One region of the Pseudomonas sp. NY15181 genome, then DNA from elsewhere that is predicted to be linked to it. Evidence: riboswitches for the same ligand, from Rfam matches in the RefSeq annotation. Region 1 holds a riboswitch; each other region holds the start of a gene.
What was found. A riboswitch is a leader RNA that binds a small molecule or an ion and turns the genes downstream of it on or off. The one in region 1 is predicted to bind cobalamin.
Positions count from the first base shown of each region.

Region 2: linked by a shared signal. The riboswitch ahead of cobG (precorrin-3B synthase) and the one ahead of btuB (TonB-dependent vitamin B12 receptor) in region 1 are both predicted to bind cobalamin.
Region 3: linked by a shared signal. The riboswitch ahead of ACNFBT_RS13950 (CbtB domain-containing protein) and the one ahead of btuB (TonB-dependent vitamin B12 receptor) in region 1 are both predicted to bind cobalamin.
Region 4: linked by a shared signal. The riboswitch ahead of ACNFBT_RS14530 (TonB-dependent receptor domain-containing protein) and the one ahead of btuB (TonB-dependent vitamin B12 receptor) in region 1 are both predicted to bind cobalamin.

Region 1 is NZ_JBLUPT010000003.1:263,390-267,686, forward strand. It holds gene ACNFBT_RS09815 (ABC transporter permease) at 1-788, opposite strand, end outside; cobalamin riboswitch at 919-1,145, shown strand; gene btuB (TonB-dependent vitamin B12 receptor) at 1,253-3,097, shown strand; gene cobO (cob(I)yrinic acid a,c-diamide adenosyltransferase) at 3,112-3,723, shown strand; gene ACNFBT_RS09830 (cobyrinate a,c-diamide synthase) at 3,950-4,297, shown strand, end outside.
Region 2 is NZ_JBLUPT010000005.1:44,391-48,687, reverse strand. It holds gene ACNFBT_RS13905 (cobalt-precorrin-5B (C(1))-methyltransferase) at 1-256, opposite strand, end outside; gene cbiE (precorrin-6y C5,15-methyltransferase (decarboxylating) subunit CbiE) at 272-1,483, opposite strand; cobalamin riboswitch at 1,554-1,795, shown strand; gene cobG (precorrin-3B synthase) at 1,880-3,238, shown strand; gene ACNFBT_RS13890 (precorrin-8X methylmutase) at 3,231-3,857, shown strand; gene ACNFBT_RS13885 (precorrin-2 C(20)-methyltransferase) at 3,854-4,297, shown strand, end outside.
Region 3 is NZ_JBLUPT010000005.1:57,834-62,130, reverse strand. It holds gene cobM (precorrin-4 C(11)-methyltransferase) at 1-250, opposite strand, end outside; gene ACNFBT_RS13960 (cobalamin biosynthesis protein) at 247-663, opposite strand; gene ACNFBT_RS13955 (CbtA family protein) at 730-1,434, opposite strand; gene ACNFBT_RS13950 (CbtB domain-containing protein) at 1,653-1,841, opposite strand; cobalamin riboswitch at 1,946-2,169, opposite strand; cobalamin riboswitch at 2,241-2,436, shown strand; gene cobW (cobalamin biosynthesis protein CobW) at 2,546-3,598, shown strand; gene cobN (cobaltochelatase subunit CobN) at 3,696-4,297, shown strand, end outside.
Region 4 is NZ_JBLUPT010000005.1:173,509-177,805, reverse strand. It holds gene dxs (1-deoxy-D-xylulose-5-phosphate synthase) at 1-1,646, shown strand, start outside; cobalamin riboswitch at 1,675-1,872, shown strand; gene ACNFBT_RS14530 (TonB-dependent receptor domain-containing protein) at 1,960-3,831, shown strand; gene ACNFBT_RS14525 (HAD family hydrolase) at 4,171-4,297, opposite strand, start outside.

The DNA of each region.
Region 1 (4,297 bases):
AGCAGTTCCACCGGGTCCATGCCCAGGGCCTGGATGGCGTCTATCTCCTGGTTGGCTTTCATCGAGCCGATCTGCGCGGTGAAGGCGCTGGCGGTGCGGCCGGCCAGGAGGATGGCGGTGAGCAGCACGCCGAATTCGCGGAGGAAGGCGAAGCCGACCAGGTCGACGGTGTAGATCGCCGCGCCGAACTTCTTCAACACCGTGGCGCCGAGGAAGGCCACCACTGCGCCGACCATGAAGGTGAGCAGGGCGACGATGGGCACGGCGTCCAGCCCGGTCTGCTCCATGTGTGCGGCCAGCGAAGTGAAGCGCCAGCGACGCGGGCGCAACAAGGTGCGCGCCAGGGTCTGCAGGGTCAGGCCGATGAAGCCCAACCCGCCGATCACATGGCCACGGAAGGCTAGGGTAGCGATGCCGATGCGTTCGAGGACATCGACGATGGCGTTGCCCGGGGGCGGCTTGCGTTCGTCCAGACGGCACTGGGTGATGGCGCTGCCCACGGTGCGCAGCAGGGCCAGGCGCTCGGCGGGCAAGTTGCGGGTGATCTGGTCGAGCTGGTCCATGCGCGCGCCGCCGATGACTTCGGCGAGCAGCGCCGCACCAGCGGTGTCGAGGGCGCCGAGGCCACTGAAGTCCAGCGCGGCGGGTTGGTCACCGTGACGCACGCCGGCGACCTGGGACTCCAGGGTGCTGAAATGCGCCAGCGTCCAGTCGCCGCTGACGTGCATCAGGGGAGGGCTGGAACGGCTATCGAGCTGGAGTTGGCCGGGCTGGGCGGTTGTCGTCATGAATCGCATTCTAGCGAAGTTCTGCGGTGCAACCAGTTGACTTATGTTTCCTCCCTTGGACGCTCTGGCACGGGCCTCGTCGGAGGGCGCGACAGCCTGTTCAATTGACGCCCCAGGCCGCGAGCCTCTAAGCTGCGCGCCTGCTTCAGGTGCCCCCGGCGTGAGTCGGGGGTGAAACAGGGAAGCCGGTGAATTCGGGCCATGCGGTCCGACCAGTCCGGCGCTGCCCCCGCAACGGTAAGCGAGCATCGAGCCGCATTTCGCCACTGTGCCCTCGGCATGGGAAGGCGCGGTTTCAGGAGCCTCTCACGGCCCCACTCGCAAGCCCGGAGACCGGCCTGTTGCAAGCCATGGCATCGCGGGAGGCGCTGTCGATCGCTCCGGCCAGCTGCCGGCGCGTTACCGTCCTCCGCCTGCCTTTTCGGGTCAGAGCCGCGCGGGTGAGAGCGGCGGAGTAAGTTAACGTGAAGCATTTATTCTCTTGGCCGACAGCGCTGGCGCTGGGCGGCTTTTCCTGTATCGGCCTTGCGGCCGACGAAACGCCGCTGGCGCTCGACGATCAACTGGTGACCGCCACGCGCACCGAGCAACGCACCGGACAGAGCCTCGCCTCAGTCAGCGTGCTGGACCGCGCGGACATCGAACGCGCCCAGGCGCAGTCGGTGCCCGACCTGCTGCGGCGCTTGCCGGGCATTTCACTGAGCAGCAACGGCGGGCCCGGCAAGGCCACCAACCTGTATCTGCGCGGCAGCGAATCCGACCATGTGCTGGTGCTGATCGATGGCGTCAAGGCCGGCTCGGTGTCCTCCGGCGGCGCGTCGTTGCAGGACCTCCCGGTGGCGCTGATCGAACGCATCGAAGTGGTGCGCGGGCCGCGCTCCAGCCTGTATGGCTCCGAAGCCATCGGCGGGGTGATCCAGATTTTCACCCGCCAAGCCGTGGAGCAGGGCTTCAAGCCCTGGGCCTACGCAGGGGCGGGCAGCCAGAGCACCTATGAAGGCAGCGCCGGGGCCTCGGCCGGCAACGGGCGCGGCTGGTTCGCCCTGGGCGTGTCCAGCCTGGATACCGCCGGCATCGACGCCAAGGCCAACGGCGCCAGCGGCCACGAGCCGGACAGCGACGGCTACCGCAACCTCTCAGGTTCGCTGCGCGCGGGCTACCGCTTCGACAGCGGTCTGGAGCTGGATGGCAGCCTGTTGCAGAGCGACTCGCACAACGACTTCGACACGGTGAACAGCCGCCGCACCCAGGGTTTCGACGCCTACAACGACGGCGTACAGCGGGTGATCGGCGGCCGCGCGCGGTTCGCCCCGCTGGAGCCCTGGCACGTGAGCCTGTCCGCCGGGCGCAGCGAGGACAAGTCCGACGCCTACCAGGACGGTGCCTTCTACTCGCGCTTCGACAGCCGCCGCGACACCGCGTCCTGGCAGAACGACCTGGACCTCGCGCCCGGCCAGACCCTGACCCTGGGCTACGACTGGCAGCGGGACGAGCTGAGCAGCTCCGCCGACTACGCGGTGACCTCCCGCGACAACCGCGGCACCTTCGCCCAGTACCTGGGCAGCGCGGGGCGCCATGACTGGCAACTGAGCCTGCGCCACGACGACAACCCGCAGTTCGGCAGCCGCAACACCGGCAACCTCGCCTGGGGCTATGCGCTGACCGAGGCCGTACGGGCCTTCGCCAGCTACGGCACGGCCTTCAAGGCGCCGACCTTCAACGAACTCTATTACCCCGGCTACGGCAATCCCGACCTGGACGCGGAAACCTCGCGCAGCGTGGAGCTTGGCGTGGACGGGCGCCACGACTGGGGGCACTGGGCGGCGAATCTGTACCGCACGGTGGTCGACGACCTGATCGCCTACGATTCGGCACTGCGGGCGCCGGACAACATTGACCAGGCGCGCATCCGTGGCATCGAACTGCAACTGGGCAGCCAGTGGCGCGACTGGGTGTGGAACGCCAACGCCAGCCTGCTCGACCCGGAAAGCCGCGCCAGTGGCAGCCGCGGCAATGACCTGCCGCGCCGTGCCCGGCAACTGTTCAACCTGGACCTCGACCGGCGCTTCGACGCGCTGAGCCTGGGCGCCAGCCTGCATGCCGAGGGTCGCCGCTACGACGACCTGGCCAACCGCAATCGCCTGGGCGGCTTCGCCACCCTGGACCTGCGCGGCGAATATGCGTTGAGCCCGGAGTGGCGCCTGCAGGCGCGCCTGAGCAATCTGTTCGACGCCGACTACCAGACCACCCTGGGCTATGAGCAGCCCGGCCGCGCCGTACTCTTCGGCGTGCGCTACCAGGCCCTTTGAGAGGAGAGACACCGATGAGCGAATCCCCGGAAAAGGACGAGCGCCACCGTTCGCGCATGCAGCGCAAGAAAACCGTGGTCGACGAGAAGATCGCCCAGGCCCAGGGCGAGCGCGGCGTGTTCCTGGTCCACAGCGGCAACGGCAAGGGCAAGAGCAGTTCGGCCTTCGGCATGGTCGCCCGCGCGTTGGGCCACGGCATGAAGGTGGGCGTGGTGCAGTTCATCAAGGGCGCCGTCACTACCGGCGAGGAGGCCTTCTTCCGGCGCTTCCCCGAGGAGGTCAGCTACCACGTGATGGGCGAGGGCTTCACCTGGGAAACCCAGGACCGCCAGCGCGACATCGCCAAGGCCCATGAAGCCTGGGAGGTCGCCCGCCGGTTGCTGAGCGATCCGCAGGTCGGCCTGGTGGTGCTGGACGAGGTGAACATCGCGCTCAAGCATGGCTACCTGGAGCTGGATACCGTGCTCGCCGATATCGCCGCCCGCCCGCCGATGCAGCATGTGGTCGCCACTGGGCGCGGCGTGCTGCCGGCGATGGTCGAGGCGGCCGACACCGTGACCGAGATGGGCCTGGTGAAGCATGCCTTCAAGGCCGGGATCAAGGCGCAGAAAGGGGTGGAGTTCTGATGTTCGTGGCTGGCCCTCACCCCAACCCTCTCCCAAGGGGAGAGGGGGCAGTTGGGTGCTTCATGCATCAATGGTTTGAGTTGATCAACCACTGTGCTGCCGTGTCGTCCGTCCAAAGTGCTGGCCGGCGAGCGCCGTACTTTGATGACACGCCGAACGGCGCCCTCTCCCTCCGGGAGAGGGCTGGGGTGAGGGCGCTCTTTGCCTCGATGATGGAGTCCCATTGATGCAAAGTCGTCATTGCCCCGCACTCCTGATCGCCGCGCCCGCCTCCGGCCAGGGCAAGACCACCGTCACCGCCGCCCTGGCGCGCCTGCACACGCGCCTCGGACGCAAGGTGCGGGTGTTCAAGTGCGGCCCGGACTTCCTCGACCCGATGATCCTCGCCCGCGCCAGCGGCGCGCCGGTCTACCAGCTGGACCTGTGGATGGTTGGCGAGGCCGAGAGCCGCCGGCTGCTCTGGGAGGCCGCCGAGGAGGCCGAACTGATCCTGATCGAAGGTGTGATGGGGCTGTTCGACGGCTCGCCCTCGGCCGCCGATCTCGCCCGTTGCTTCGGCGTGCCGGTGATGGCG
Region 2 (4,297 bases), on a different contig from region 1:
CCAACGCGCCGTGTGTCACATCCGGGTCGTCACCGGCATCCTTCAGCGTACCCGCCTCCGCGCCTCCATCGATCAGCCGGCAGAACTCCAGGCGCAGGGTGGCGATACGTTCCCTGGGCAAGGCAATCTGCGCCGCGTCGCTGGCCTCGCCGGTCAGCAGCAGGCGCGCCGCCGCGAGGCTGGTGGCGGTGGCGCAGCTGCCGGTGGTGTAGCCGCTGCGCAGCGGGCGGGGTTCTTCGGGAGTCTCTTCTCGCATAGTGGAGCGCATGGTTCAGTCGGCCCGCGGTTTCCAGACTTCCAACAGGGTAATCGGCAATGCCGCGCGCCAGGTATCGAAACCTCCCAGCGGCTGGGCCTGGGCCACGGCAAGGCGGGTCAGTTCGCCACCGATGTGTTCGCGCCAGCTCACCAGCAGCGCCTCGCTCTGCAGCGTGACGGCGTTGGCCACCAGGCGGCCACCGGGCTTGAGTTGCTCCCAGCAGTGTTCGAGGACGCCGGGCACGGTCACGCCGCCGCCGATGAAGATCGCGTCGGGGCGCTCCAGTCCTTGCAGGGCCTCCGGCGCCGCGCCGCAGACCAGCTGCAATGCCGGTACGCCAAGGGCGTCGCGGTTGAAGCGGATGTGTTCCTGGCGCCCGTCGTTGGCTTCGATGGCCAGCGCGCGGCAGCTCGGGTGCGCGCGCATCCATTCGATGCCGATGGAGCCACAACCGGCGCCGACGTCCCAGAGCAGCTCGCCCGGCCTGGGCGCCAGCCGCGCCAGGGTCACGGCGCGCACATCGCGCTTGGTCAGTTGGCCGTCGTGGCGGAAGGCGTCGTCCGGCAGGCCGGTGGTCAGCGGCAGGCGAACGGCGTCGGCACCCGCCACGCACTCCACCGCCACCAGGTTCAGGGCGGCGGTCTCGCCCAGCGACCAGTCGCTGGCCAGGCCATCGATGCGCCGCTCGGATTCGCCTCCCAGGTGTTCCAGCACGTGGATCCGGCTCGGGCCGAAACCGCGTTCGCGGAGCAGCGCGGCGATCGCCGCAGGGCTCTCGCCGTCATTGCTGAGGATCAGCAGCTTCGCGCCGTCATGGAGCTGCGCATTGAGCGCCGCCAACGGTCGCGCCACCAGCGACAGCAAGGTGCACTCCTGGAGCGCCCAGCCCAACCGCGCTACGGCCAGCGAGGCGGAGGAAGGAGCGGAAAACACGAGCATTTCCTCAGGTGGAATCTGACGGGCCAGGCTCGCGCCGACGCCGAACAGCATCGGGTCGCCACTGGCCAGCACGCAGGTTGGCTCACCGCGCCGGCGCAGCACCGGCTCCAGGCTGAACGGACTTGGCCAGGCCTGGCGGCGGGCGCCCAGGCAATGCGGCAGCAGCTCCAGCTGACGCGGCGCGCCGATCACTTCGCTGGCGGCGAGCAGCGCACGGCGCGCGGCCTTGCCGAGGCCGGCGTAACCGTCCTCGCCGATGCCGACGATGGTCAGCCAGGGCGTCATGGGAATTCCTCTGAAGGGGTGCGGCGATCGATCCGACGGGCAGGCTTGTTCCGCCCTCGGGCAAAGCAGGCATAATACCCGCATCGTCGGTGCTCGTAGGATGCTTCGCTGTTTTAAGGCAATGCGTCCGAGAGCCGAAGAGGGAACACGGAAAAACCGTGGCTGCCCCCGCAACTGTAAGCAGCGAGTCCGCGCAATCCGACAGCATGATGATCCCTTTCATGCGGTCGATCTGGCCACTGGGCAACCGGGAAGGCCGCGCAGGATGACGACCTGTCAGCCAGGAGACCTGCCGACGAGACCAGTCGCGCGTGCGGACATCGAGCGGGGTGTATCGGTGTCGTGAAGTCCCCTCGGGGACTCGCAGGTCACCGCGACCCAGCCCTGGTGACCCAAGTGCACGACTCGTCCGCACGCTCCACCCATTCGGCGCCCGCAGTCCGTCCATCGGCCTGCCCCGGCCTGCTGCGCATCGTCGCCTCCCGCGATGGCGGCATCTGCCGCATCAAGCTGCCCTGTGGACAACTCGACGCCCACGCCGCACGCGCCATCGCCCGGGCCGCCGAGCGCCACGCCGACGGCGTGCTGGAGGCGACCAATCGCGCCAACCTGCAGATCCGTGGCGTACAGGCCGGCGCCGAAAATGCGCTGAGCCATGAACTGCTCGCCGCCGGCCTGGGCCCGCGCGAACTGGCGGCGGACGACGTGCGCAACCTGCTGGTCAGCCCGGCCCTTGGCCTGGACACCGCCTTCGACGCAAGCCCGCTGGCGCGCCAACTGCTCGACCTGCTGGAGCGCACGCCGCGCTTCCATGGCCTGTCGCCCAAGTTCGGCGTGCAGCTGGACGGCGGCGAGTCGCTGGCGATGCTGGAGCACCCCAACGACATCTGGCTGTCGGCCATGTCCAACGATGCGGCGCCGCTGTTCGCCTTCGGCCTGGCCGGTTGTCCGCCGCAAAACGAGACGGATTGCCCCGCCCTCGCCGCCGTCACCGCCGAGCAGGTACCGCTGCTGGTGGAAACCCTGCTGCACCTGTTCCTCGATCTCGCCAGCGATGGCCAGACGCGCATGCGCCACCTGCGCGAAATGCATTCTGACGAGGTGCTGCAGGAGCGCCTGCAACAACGCCTACCCTTCCCGCTGCACCTCGGCCCGCGCGTGGAAAACTGGCGCCGCCCTTCACCGACAGCCTTTGCGCACCTCGGGATTCATCCCCAGCGCCAGCCGGAGCGCTCCCTCGTCGGCGCGGGATTCGCCCTCGGACGCCTCGACAGCACCACCCTGCTCGCCCTTGCCGACCTGGCCGAACGCTTCAGTGGCGGACAGCTGCGTCTGACGCCCTGGCAAAGTCTGATCCTCCCCGACGTGGCGCAGGCCGACGCCGCTGTGGTGCTCGCTGCGCTGGCCAATCTCGGTCTGGTGATCGATGCCGCCCAAGCGCTGTCGCGCATCGTCGCCTGCAGCGGCTCCAGCGGCTGCGCGCGCGGGCTGGCCGACACCAAGGCCGATGCCCTGCGCCTGGCCGAACGCCTGCGCCATGCGCCGCCCGCCGGCGTGCACCTGTGCGGCTGCCCGCGCTCCTGCGCCGCCGCGCACGTCGCCCCCTACACCCTGCTGGCCGTTGCCGACGGCCGCTATGACCTGTTCCGTCGCGCCGACGGCGTGGCCGGCTTCGGCCAGCCGCTGGCGCGCAACCTTTCCCTCGATGCCGCGAGCGACCTGCTCGCCGCGCCCGGAGCTCCCACCGATGCTTGATTACATCCGCGACGGCCAGGCGATCTATCGCCAATCCTTCGCCACCATTCGCGCCGAGGCCGACCTCTCCGGCATCCCCGCCGACCTTGAGAAGCTCGCCGTGCGGGTGATCCACGCCTGCGGCATGGTCGACGTGGTGCAGGACCTGCGCTTCTCCGAAGGCGCCGGGGCCATCGGCCGCGCCGCGCTGGCCGCCGGCGCGCCGATTCTCTGCGACGCGCGGATGGTCGCCGAGGGCATCACCCGCGCGCGCTTGCCGGCGCACAACGAGGTGATCTGCACGCTCAACGATCCGGACGTACCGGCGCTGGCCCGCGAGCTGGGCAACACCCGCTCGGCGGTGGCGCTGGAGCACTGGCGCGAGCACCTGGAAGGCAGCGTGGTGGTGATCGGCAACGCACCGACCGCCCTCTTCTACCTGCTGGAAATGCTCGACGCCGGCGCGCCGAAACCGGCGCTGATCCTCGGCTTCCCAGTGGGCTTCGTCGGTGCCATGGAGTCCAAGGACGCCCTAGCCGCCGACAGCCGTGGCGTGCCCTACGTGATCGTGCGCGGCCGCCGTGGCGGCAGCGCAATGGCGGCCGCGGCGGTGAACGCCCTGGCCACGGAGGTGGAATGATGACCGGCCGCCTCATCGGCCTGGGCGTCGGCCCGGGCGACCCGGAACTGCTGACCCTCAAGGCCCTGCGCCTGCTGCGCGCATCCCCGGTGATCGGCTACTTCGTGGCCAAGGCCAAGCACCACGCCGGCCAGGGCGGCAACGCCTTCGCCATCATCGCGGAACACCTGCTGGAATCGCAGCAGCGCCTGCCGCTGGTCTACCCGGTAACCACCGAAAAGCTGGAGCCGCCTCTGACCTACGAAGGGGTGATCAGCGACTTCTACGACACCGCCGCTGAACAAGTGGCCGCGCACCTGGATGCCGGCCGCGACGTGGCGGTGATCTGCGAGGGTGACCCATTCTTCTATGGCTCCTACATGTACCTGCATGACCGTCTTTCAGAGCGGTATGACACCGAAGTCGTACCCGGCGTCTGCTCGATGCTCGGCAGCGCGGCG
Region 3 (4,297 bases), on a different contig from region 1:
ACGGGTCGCCGGAGTGCACCCGCGCCACGTCCTTGTCCTCGGCATGGGCTTGCGCCAGCAATGCGATGATCTCGTCCAGGTGCAGCTCGGCGGTATTCACCACGCGCTCGGCACTGTGCCCCTCCAGTACGGCCGGCGGCACCAAGGAGCCTGCGTAAAGGATCACCGGGCAGCTGCGGATCAGCCGCTGGCCCTTGACCGTGATGAGCTCGGGATCACCGGGGCCGGCACCGATGAAATAGACCGTCATGGCAACTCCTGGGATTCAACGGGGACAAAGGCCAGCGCGCAGGTGGCCTGATCGCTGCGGCGCTTGCCCACCAGCAGCCGTGCCGACGCACCGCCCTGGGCTTCGGCCTGCAGCAGCGCGGCCGCTTCGGCGACGCTAGCGCTGCCGGTGGTTGCACGCACGGCCTCCGATGGATGATCGAGTCGTTTTTCGCAGGCTGCCAGCTCCTGCGGTGTGAACAGCGCCAGCGGCAGGTCGAGCGCGGCAGCCAGGGCGGCCAGCCCTTCCTCGTCAGCCTTCAGCGTGGCGCTGGCCAGCGCGGTGAGGTTCGACTCGTCGAGCCCGGCCTCGGCCAGCGTATCCCGCAGCAAGGCACGCAGTTCATCGAGTGGGCAGCCCCGGCGGCAACCGAGGCCGGCAACCAGCGTCATCATCACTCTCCTCTAAATAAAAACCCCGCAGGCGGCTGGGCCGGCTGCGGGGTCGAGCATAGCGGTGAATCAGGCTGAAGGGGCGAAACGGCGGAACAACCAGGCAGCGACGAGGCCGAGCGCCGCCCAGAACACCGCATTGGTGACCAGCGAGGCGACGATGAACTCGTGGGCGAGGCTTTCCGGCGCGAGGCTGGAATGGACTTCCGGCTGCGGCGCGCCGATCACGTGCGGCACCACCAGCAGCGCGACACCCACGCCACGCAGCAACCCGTTGCGGCTGAACACCAGCAGCGCGAGGCCGGCGGCGGTGGACGCCGCGGTGCCGATCCACCAGGTCTGGCGCAGGTTCAGGTCGGCGGCGGCGGTGCCGGGGACTTCCGGCGGCAGGCCGAGGGACGGCGCCAGGGTGAACACGGCGAAACCGGCCAGGCCCCAGAGCAGGCCTTCGGAGGTCTTGCCCGGCTCGCGCAGGGTGAACAGGCCAGCCAGCATCAGGGCGAAGCCCACCGCGACCACCAGGTTGCCGCCGGTGGTGGACAGGATGCGCTGCCAGCCGTCTTCCGGCTCCCAGGCTTCCGCGTCATGGTGGTGGCCGGCGGCGGCACCGTCGGCGTGCTCATGGCTGTGTTCTGCCATCGCTACCGGTTCGGATTTTTCATAGGTCTCCGCCTTCAGAATCAGCGGGGATACCCACAGCAACTGGACCAGGGTCAGCACCAGCGCCGCGATCAGACCGGCGAAACCGGCGGTCTGGGCAATTCGTTTGATCATTTTTCCTTTCCTGTTTTCCGGACTCCCGAATCGAGCGAGCTAGAGCCAGGCAAGGCCGAAACGACCTCCGGGAGTAACAGCCGTAGGCTGGCCCGAAGGGCGAGCGGCAGCGAGTCAGGAGCGCCGTGGACGCGGAGTTGACTCCGGTCAATGAGCAGTCCACGGCGATTCTCCAACGCAGCATGGCCGACGCGCAGCCGATTGGACTCAGAACCGCATCAGTGGCAGGGGAAACCGGCGCTATGGCGGGTATCGTGGGCGGCGTTGTGCACCGCTTCCAGATGCGAGAAACCGGCGAAATACACCAGCAGCGCACCGAGCAGGCTGGCGCCGACGGCCAGGGCGATGCGCTTGGAAAGGGGGATGGAAGTGCTCGACGCTTGTTGCGTGAGGATGCTGCTGGACATGAACGTTCCCTCTGATCAATCAAAGTAAGAGAACGCAGAGGTTGAACGCATTCGAACGCGCCACAAGGTCGCGCCACGGCCTGCGCCCGCCCACCGCGGGTTTGCCAAAACGAAGGGTTCCAGGCCGGTCTCCGGGCTTGCGACGCCAGCGGAGAAACTCCGGCTGGGCGGGTCAGCCTTCCCATGCATTTCCTGCACAGTGGCTACTGACGACCCTCGATGCGCTTACCGTTGCGGGGGCAGCGCCGGACTGGTCCTTGCGGACGCACCGGCTTCCCGTTTCACCTCGCGCGCGTCGGCGCGAGACACCTGAAACCGCGCTAGCTGACCACGAAGCCCCGCGAGCGTCAACCGCGCGACAGCCGATCCCCGGCGATTGACCGCCCCGCCATCGCTGCGTAGCCTTCCTCCCTTCGAGGTTCTCCGGCGCTGGCCGGAGCTAAGAGGGAACGTGGAAATCTTCGGATGCGCCACGGCTGCCCCCGCAACTGTGAACAGCCTGTTCTTTCACGCGCCACTGCCGACTGCGGCGGGAAGGCGAAAGGACATGACAGGGCTGTGAGCCAGGAGACCTGCCTCGACCAGCATCACGACAACCGGGCGGGGTGATCCGGTGGCGACCTTCGTTGCGCGGCGAACCCGCGCGCGCGCCCTTCATCCGCGCTCGCTCATTGCAAAGACCGACTTTCGCTTGCGAGGCGCGCATGAAAACCCTGGCCAAACTCCCCGTCACCATCGTCACCGGCTTCCTTGGCGCCGGTAAGACCACCCTGCTCCGCCACATGCTCGACAATGCCGAAGGCCGTCGCATCGCGGTAATCGTCAACGAGTTCGGCGAGCTGGGCATCGACGGTGAAATCCTCAAGCAGTGCTCCATCGGTTGCAGCGAAGAGGAAGCGGTCGGCCGCGTCTTCGAACTGGCCAACGGCTGCCTGTGCTGCACCGTGCAGGAAGAATTCTTCCCGGTGATGCGCGAGCTGGTGGCGCGCCGTGGCGACCTCGACCAGATCCTCATCGAGACCTCGGGCCTCGCCCTGCCCAAGCCGCTGGTGCAGGCCTTCCAGTGGCCGGAAATCCGCAACGCCTGCACCGTTGACGCGGTGATCACCGTGGTCGACAGTCCGGCCGTGGCCGCCGGCACCTTCGCCGCCCATCCCGAGCAGGTCGACGAGCAGCGCAAGCAGGACCCGAACCTGGACCACGAATCGCCGCTGCACGAACTCTTCGAAGACCAGCTGGCCAGCGCCGACCTGGTGGTACTGAACAAGGCCGACCTGCTGGACGCAGACGCCCTCGCCCGCGTACGCGCCGAAGTCGCCGAGGAGCTGCCGCCGGCGGTGAAGATCGTCGAAGCCAGCGCCGGCCAGCTGCCGCTCTCGGTGCTGCTGGGGCTGAACGCCGAGGCCGAGCTGCACATCGACAGCCGCCCCACTCACCACGACCACGAAGGCCATGAAGACCACGACCACGACGAGTTCGACTCCTTCCACGTCGACCTGCCGGAAGTGGAAGAGCGCGCCCTGCTCGACGCGCTGAACGCGCTGGTCGAGCGCCACGCCATCCTGCGCATCAAAGGCTTCGTCGCCATCCCCGGCAAGCCCATGCGCCTGCTGGTACAGGGTGTCGGCAAGCGCTTCGACAAGCACTTCGACCGCGCCTGGCGCAGCGATGAAACCCGTGGCACCCGCCTGGTCGTAATCGGCCAGGAGCTGGACCAGGCCGTCATCGCCAACGAGCTGCGTACCGCCCTCTCTTGATCTTGTAGGAGCGAGCTTGCTCGCGAACGGCCTCGCAGCGGGGTTTGGTTCGCGAGCAAGCTCGCTCCTACATGAAGCCCTACACCGAGCAAGCCTCATGCACCTGCTGCGCACCCAACCCGGCGGCTTCGTCCCCGACGACGGCATCGCCCACCTGGCCCAGACGCCCGCCGAGCTGGTGATCCTCTGCAGCGGCGACTCGCACCTGGCGCTGCTCGCCGAGGCCGCGCGCGAGCTGCCGGAGGACTACCCGAGCCTGCGCCTGGCCAACCCCATGCAGCTGCAGAACCACGCCTCGGTGGACCTCTACGTCGACGAGGTACTGCAGCACGCCAAGGTCATCCTGATCTCGGTGCACGGCGGCGTCGGCTACTGGCGCTACGGCATGGAGCAACTGGCGGCGCTGGCCGAGCGCGGCGCCACGCTGATCGCGGTGCCCGGCGACGACAAACCCGACCCCGAACTCACTGCCCTCTGCAGCGTCCCGCCGCAGGACGCCGAGCGCCTCTGGCAGTACCTGCGCCAGGGCGGCATGGACAACGCCCGGCAGTTCTTCACCTGCCTGGCCAACCGTCATCTGCAACGCGACTACGCCTGGAGCGAGCCACGGATACTGCCCCGCGTGGCGGTCTATCACCCGCAGCTCGGCAGTTGCGACCTCGCCCGCTGGCAGGCCGACTGGAATCCCGAGTGCCCGGT
Region 4 (4,297 bases), on a different contig from region 1:
ACCAGGCCTACCCGCACAAGATCCTCACCGGCCGCCGCGAGCGCATGGGCACCCTGCGCCAGAAGGACGGCCTGGCCGCCTTCCCGCGCCGCTCGGAGAGCGAGTACGACACCTTCGGCGTCGGCCACTCCAGCACCTCCATCAGCGCGGCCCTGGGCATGGCCATCGCCGCGCGCATGCAGGGTTCGAAGCGCAAGTCGGTGGCGGTGATCGGCGACGGCGCAATGACCGCCGGCATGGCCTTCGAGGCGCTCAACCACGCGTCGGACGTGAAGGCCGACATGCTGGTGATCCTCAACGACAATGACATGTCGATCTCCAAGAACGTCGGCGGCCTGTCCAACTACCTGGCCAAGATCATCTCCAGCCGCACCTATTCGAGCATGCGCGAGGGCAGCAAGAAGATCCTCTCGCGCCTGCCCGGCGCCTGGGAGATCGCGCGCAAGGTCGAGGAACATGCCAAGGGCATGCTGGTCCCCGGCACGCTGTTCGAGGAGCTGGGCTGGAACTACGTCGGCCCTATCGACGGCCACGACCTGCCGACCCTGATCGCCACCCTGCGCAACATGCGCGACCTGGAAGGCCCGCAGTTCCTCCACGTGGTGACCAAGAAGGGCAAGGGCTTCGGCCCGGCCGAGATCGACCCGATCGGCTACCACGCCATCACCAAGCTGGAGCCGATCAAGGCCCCGGCGGAACCGAAGAAGCCGTCCGGGCCCAAGTACTCCAGCGTGTTCGGCCAGTGGCTGTGCGACATGGCCGAACAGGACCCGCGCCTGGTCGGCATCACCCCGGCGATGAAGGAAGGCTCGGACCTGGTGGCCTTCGCCGACAAGTTCCCGGACCGCTACTTCGACGTCGCCATCGCCGAGCAGCATGCCGTGACCCTGGCGGCCGGCATGGCCTGCGATGGCGCCAAACCCGTGGTGGCGATCTACTCCACCTTCCTGCAGCGCGGCTACGACCAGCTGATCCACGATGTCGCGGTGCAGAACCTCGACGTGCTGTTCGCCATCGACCGCGCCGGTCTCGTCGGTGAAGACGGCCCGACCCACGCCGGCAGCTTCGACCTCTCCTACCTGCGCTGCATCCCCGGCATGCTGGTGATGACCCCCAGCGACGAGAACGAACTGCGCAAGCTGCTCACCACCGGCCATCACTTCGAAGGCCCGGCGGCGGTGCGCTACCCGCGTGGCACCGGCCCCAACGCGCCCATCGAGCAGGCGCTGGAACCGGTAGAGATCGGCAAGGGCGTGGTGCGCCGCGAAGGCAAGGCCGGCAAGGTCGCCTTCCTGGTGTTCGGCGTGCAACTGGCCGAGGCGCTGAAAGCTGCCGAGCCGTTCGACGCCACCGTCGCCGACATGCGCTTCGTCAAGCCGCTGGACGAGGCACTGGTGCGCCAACTGGCGGCCAGCCACGACCTGCTGGTGACCATCGAGGAAAACTCGGTGATGGGTGGAGCCGGCGCCGCTGTCAGCGAATTCCTCGCCCGCGAGAACATCCTGCAGCCGATCCTGCACCTGGGCCTGCCGGACTACTATGTGGAGCACGCCAAGCCCGCACAGATGCTCGCCGAATGCGGTCTCGACGCCGTCGGCATCGAATGCTCTGTGGGCGCACGCCTGGCGGCGCTCGGCAACCGCTGAGCGCATCCCTCTCCCGGAGTATTGCCAGTGACGGGCGCACCCTCTAAGGTGCGCCCGTTTTCGTTCGAGGTAACGGGAAGCAGGTGAAAGGCCTGCGCTGCCCCCGCAACGGTAACCGACGCGCTCGTTTGCAGAGCGCAGCATCGCCAGCGCCACTGCAGGAATGCGGGAAGGCGGCGATGTGACGTCGGCAGCCCGGAGACCGCCCTCGAACGCCCCGACAGGTGTTGCGGAGGGCCGCACCGTCAAGTGCGGCCTGCCGCCCTTGCCACGCCCTCCTCGAAAGTCATCCGACCGCTTTTGAGGACGTTCCATGAAACTGACCCGACTCGCCCTGGCCACCGGCCTGCTGCCCGGCCTGGCCTTCGCCGACACCGCCGTTCCGACCGACGATGTCTACGCCCTGCCCGCGCTGGTGATCACCTCCGGCCGCCATGTCCAGCCGCGCGCCCAGGCCACCTCCGCCAACAGCGTGTTCACCCGCCAGCAGATCGAACGCCTGCAGGTGCGCAGCGTACCCGAGCTGCTCGCCCGCGTACCCGGCGTGCAGATGGGCAGCTCCGGCGGCGTGGTCTCCTATTCCGTACGCGGCACCAGCACCGCGCAGACGCTGGTCCTGGTCGATGGCCAGCGCGTCGCCTCGGCCAGCAGCGGCATCGCCCGCCTGGACTACCTGAGCATCGACAATATCGAACGCGTGGAAGTGAGCCGCGGTCCGCGCTCTTCGCTGTACGGCGCCGACGCCATCGGCGGGGTGATCCAGATCTTCACCCGTCGCGGCGAAGCCGGACTGCACCCGGAAGTCCGCCTGGCGGCCGGCAGCCACGGCACCTTCGAGCGCAGCGTGAATCTGTCCGGCGGCGACGAGCGCACCACCTTCAACCTCGGCGGCAGCCTCGACGAGAGCGATGGCTGGGACCGCACCAGCGACAACGTCGGCGCCGACAGCGACGACGACGCCCAGCGCAACAAGGCCGTGCACCTGAACCTCGACCACCGCTTCAGCGAGGACTGGAAGGCCGGCCTGAACCTCAACGACCAGCGCGGCAAGAACGAATACGACGACGCCTACAACTTCGAGCCGGGCTCGCCCCGCGACGAGTTCCGCGTCAGCAGCTACAGCGGCTACCTCGAGGGCCAGCTCAGCGACATCTGGAACAGCCGCCTGGAACTGGGCCGCAGCTTCGACCGCAACAAGGCCGTGGGCGCCGCCGACAGCTGGAACAACGGCACGCTGGAAACCACCCGCCATTCGGCCGGTTGGATCAACCGCCTGCAACTGGACGCCGCCAACCAGCTCGCCCTGGGTGCCGACTGGTACGAGGACCGGGTCGAAGGCAGCACCGAGTTTGCCGAGGACCGGCGCGAGAACCACGCCTTCTTCGCCCAGCACAGCTTCAAGGGCGAATCCTTTGGCACCGAACTGGGCCTGCGCCACGACGACAACCAGGTCTACGGCACCCAGAACAGCTGGAACGCCGCCCTCAGCCTGCCGGTGGGCGACAACCAGACCTGGATCGCCAGCTACGGCGAAGGCTTCCGTGCACCGACCTTCAGCGATCTCTACTACCCCGGCGCCGGCAACCCAAACCTCAAGCCCGAAACGTCGAAGACCTACGAGCTGCAATGGCGCGGCGACTTCTCCGGGACCCACCTGGAGACCTCGCTGTACCGCACCGAAGTCGACGACCTGATCGCCTGGGACAGCACCAGCAACCAGCCGGAGAACATCGCCAAGGCGCGTATCAATGGTTTCGAGGCCAGCGTCGCCCGCGAGGTACTGGGCTGGCAGGCGAACCTGGGCCTGAGCCTGATCGATCCGCGCGACCGCGACACCGGCCACACCCTGCCCACCCGCGCCCGCCGCACCCTGAGCCTGGACCTCGACCGGCAGTTCGGCGCCTATGGCGTCGGCGGCTCCTGGCGCGCGGTCAGCCAGCGCTATGACGACGCGGCCAACACCCGCGAACTGTCCGGCTACGGCGTGCTCGACCTGCGCACCAGCTGGCTGGCCAGCGATGAGATTCGCTTCGACCTGAAGCTGGATAACGCGCTGGACCGCGATTACGCACTGGGCGACTACCTGCGTCCGACCAGCCCGACGGACTACCTGGGCGAGGCCCACCCGTACCGCGAACCGGGCCGCACCGCGCTGCTGGCGGTGACCTGGACGCCGGAGCTGTAAGAGAGCCCCCTAACCCTCTCCCGGAGGGAGAGGGGACTGACAGGGCATCCGGCGAACGCTGTGCCTTCCGGCGACACCAAACGCCTCCCTCTCCCACTGGAGCGGGGCGCGCAGCCAGGGCTGGGGTGAGGGTAAAAAACAGCACACCGATGACAACCGTAGGAGCGGGCCATGCCCGCAATTCGCGGACAAGGTCCGCTCCTACAGAAAACAACGGTGCGGGGATCGGTTCGCGAGCAAGCTCGCTCCTACGAAGAGCAGCTCGGCGTGACCCGATCGATCAGTTCGCTCCGGTTTCTGTAGGAGCGAGCTTGCTCGCGAACCCGCCCGGCAGCGGGCCTAAACCAGAACCCCCGCCATCCGCCCCAACTCCGCGCAATCCCGCGCATGCCAGTCGGTCAGCTCGGGCCAGGGATTCTCCGGCAGGTTCACCAGCGCACTGTGCGCACCAGCCGCGCGCGCGCAG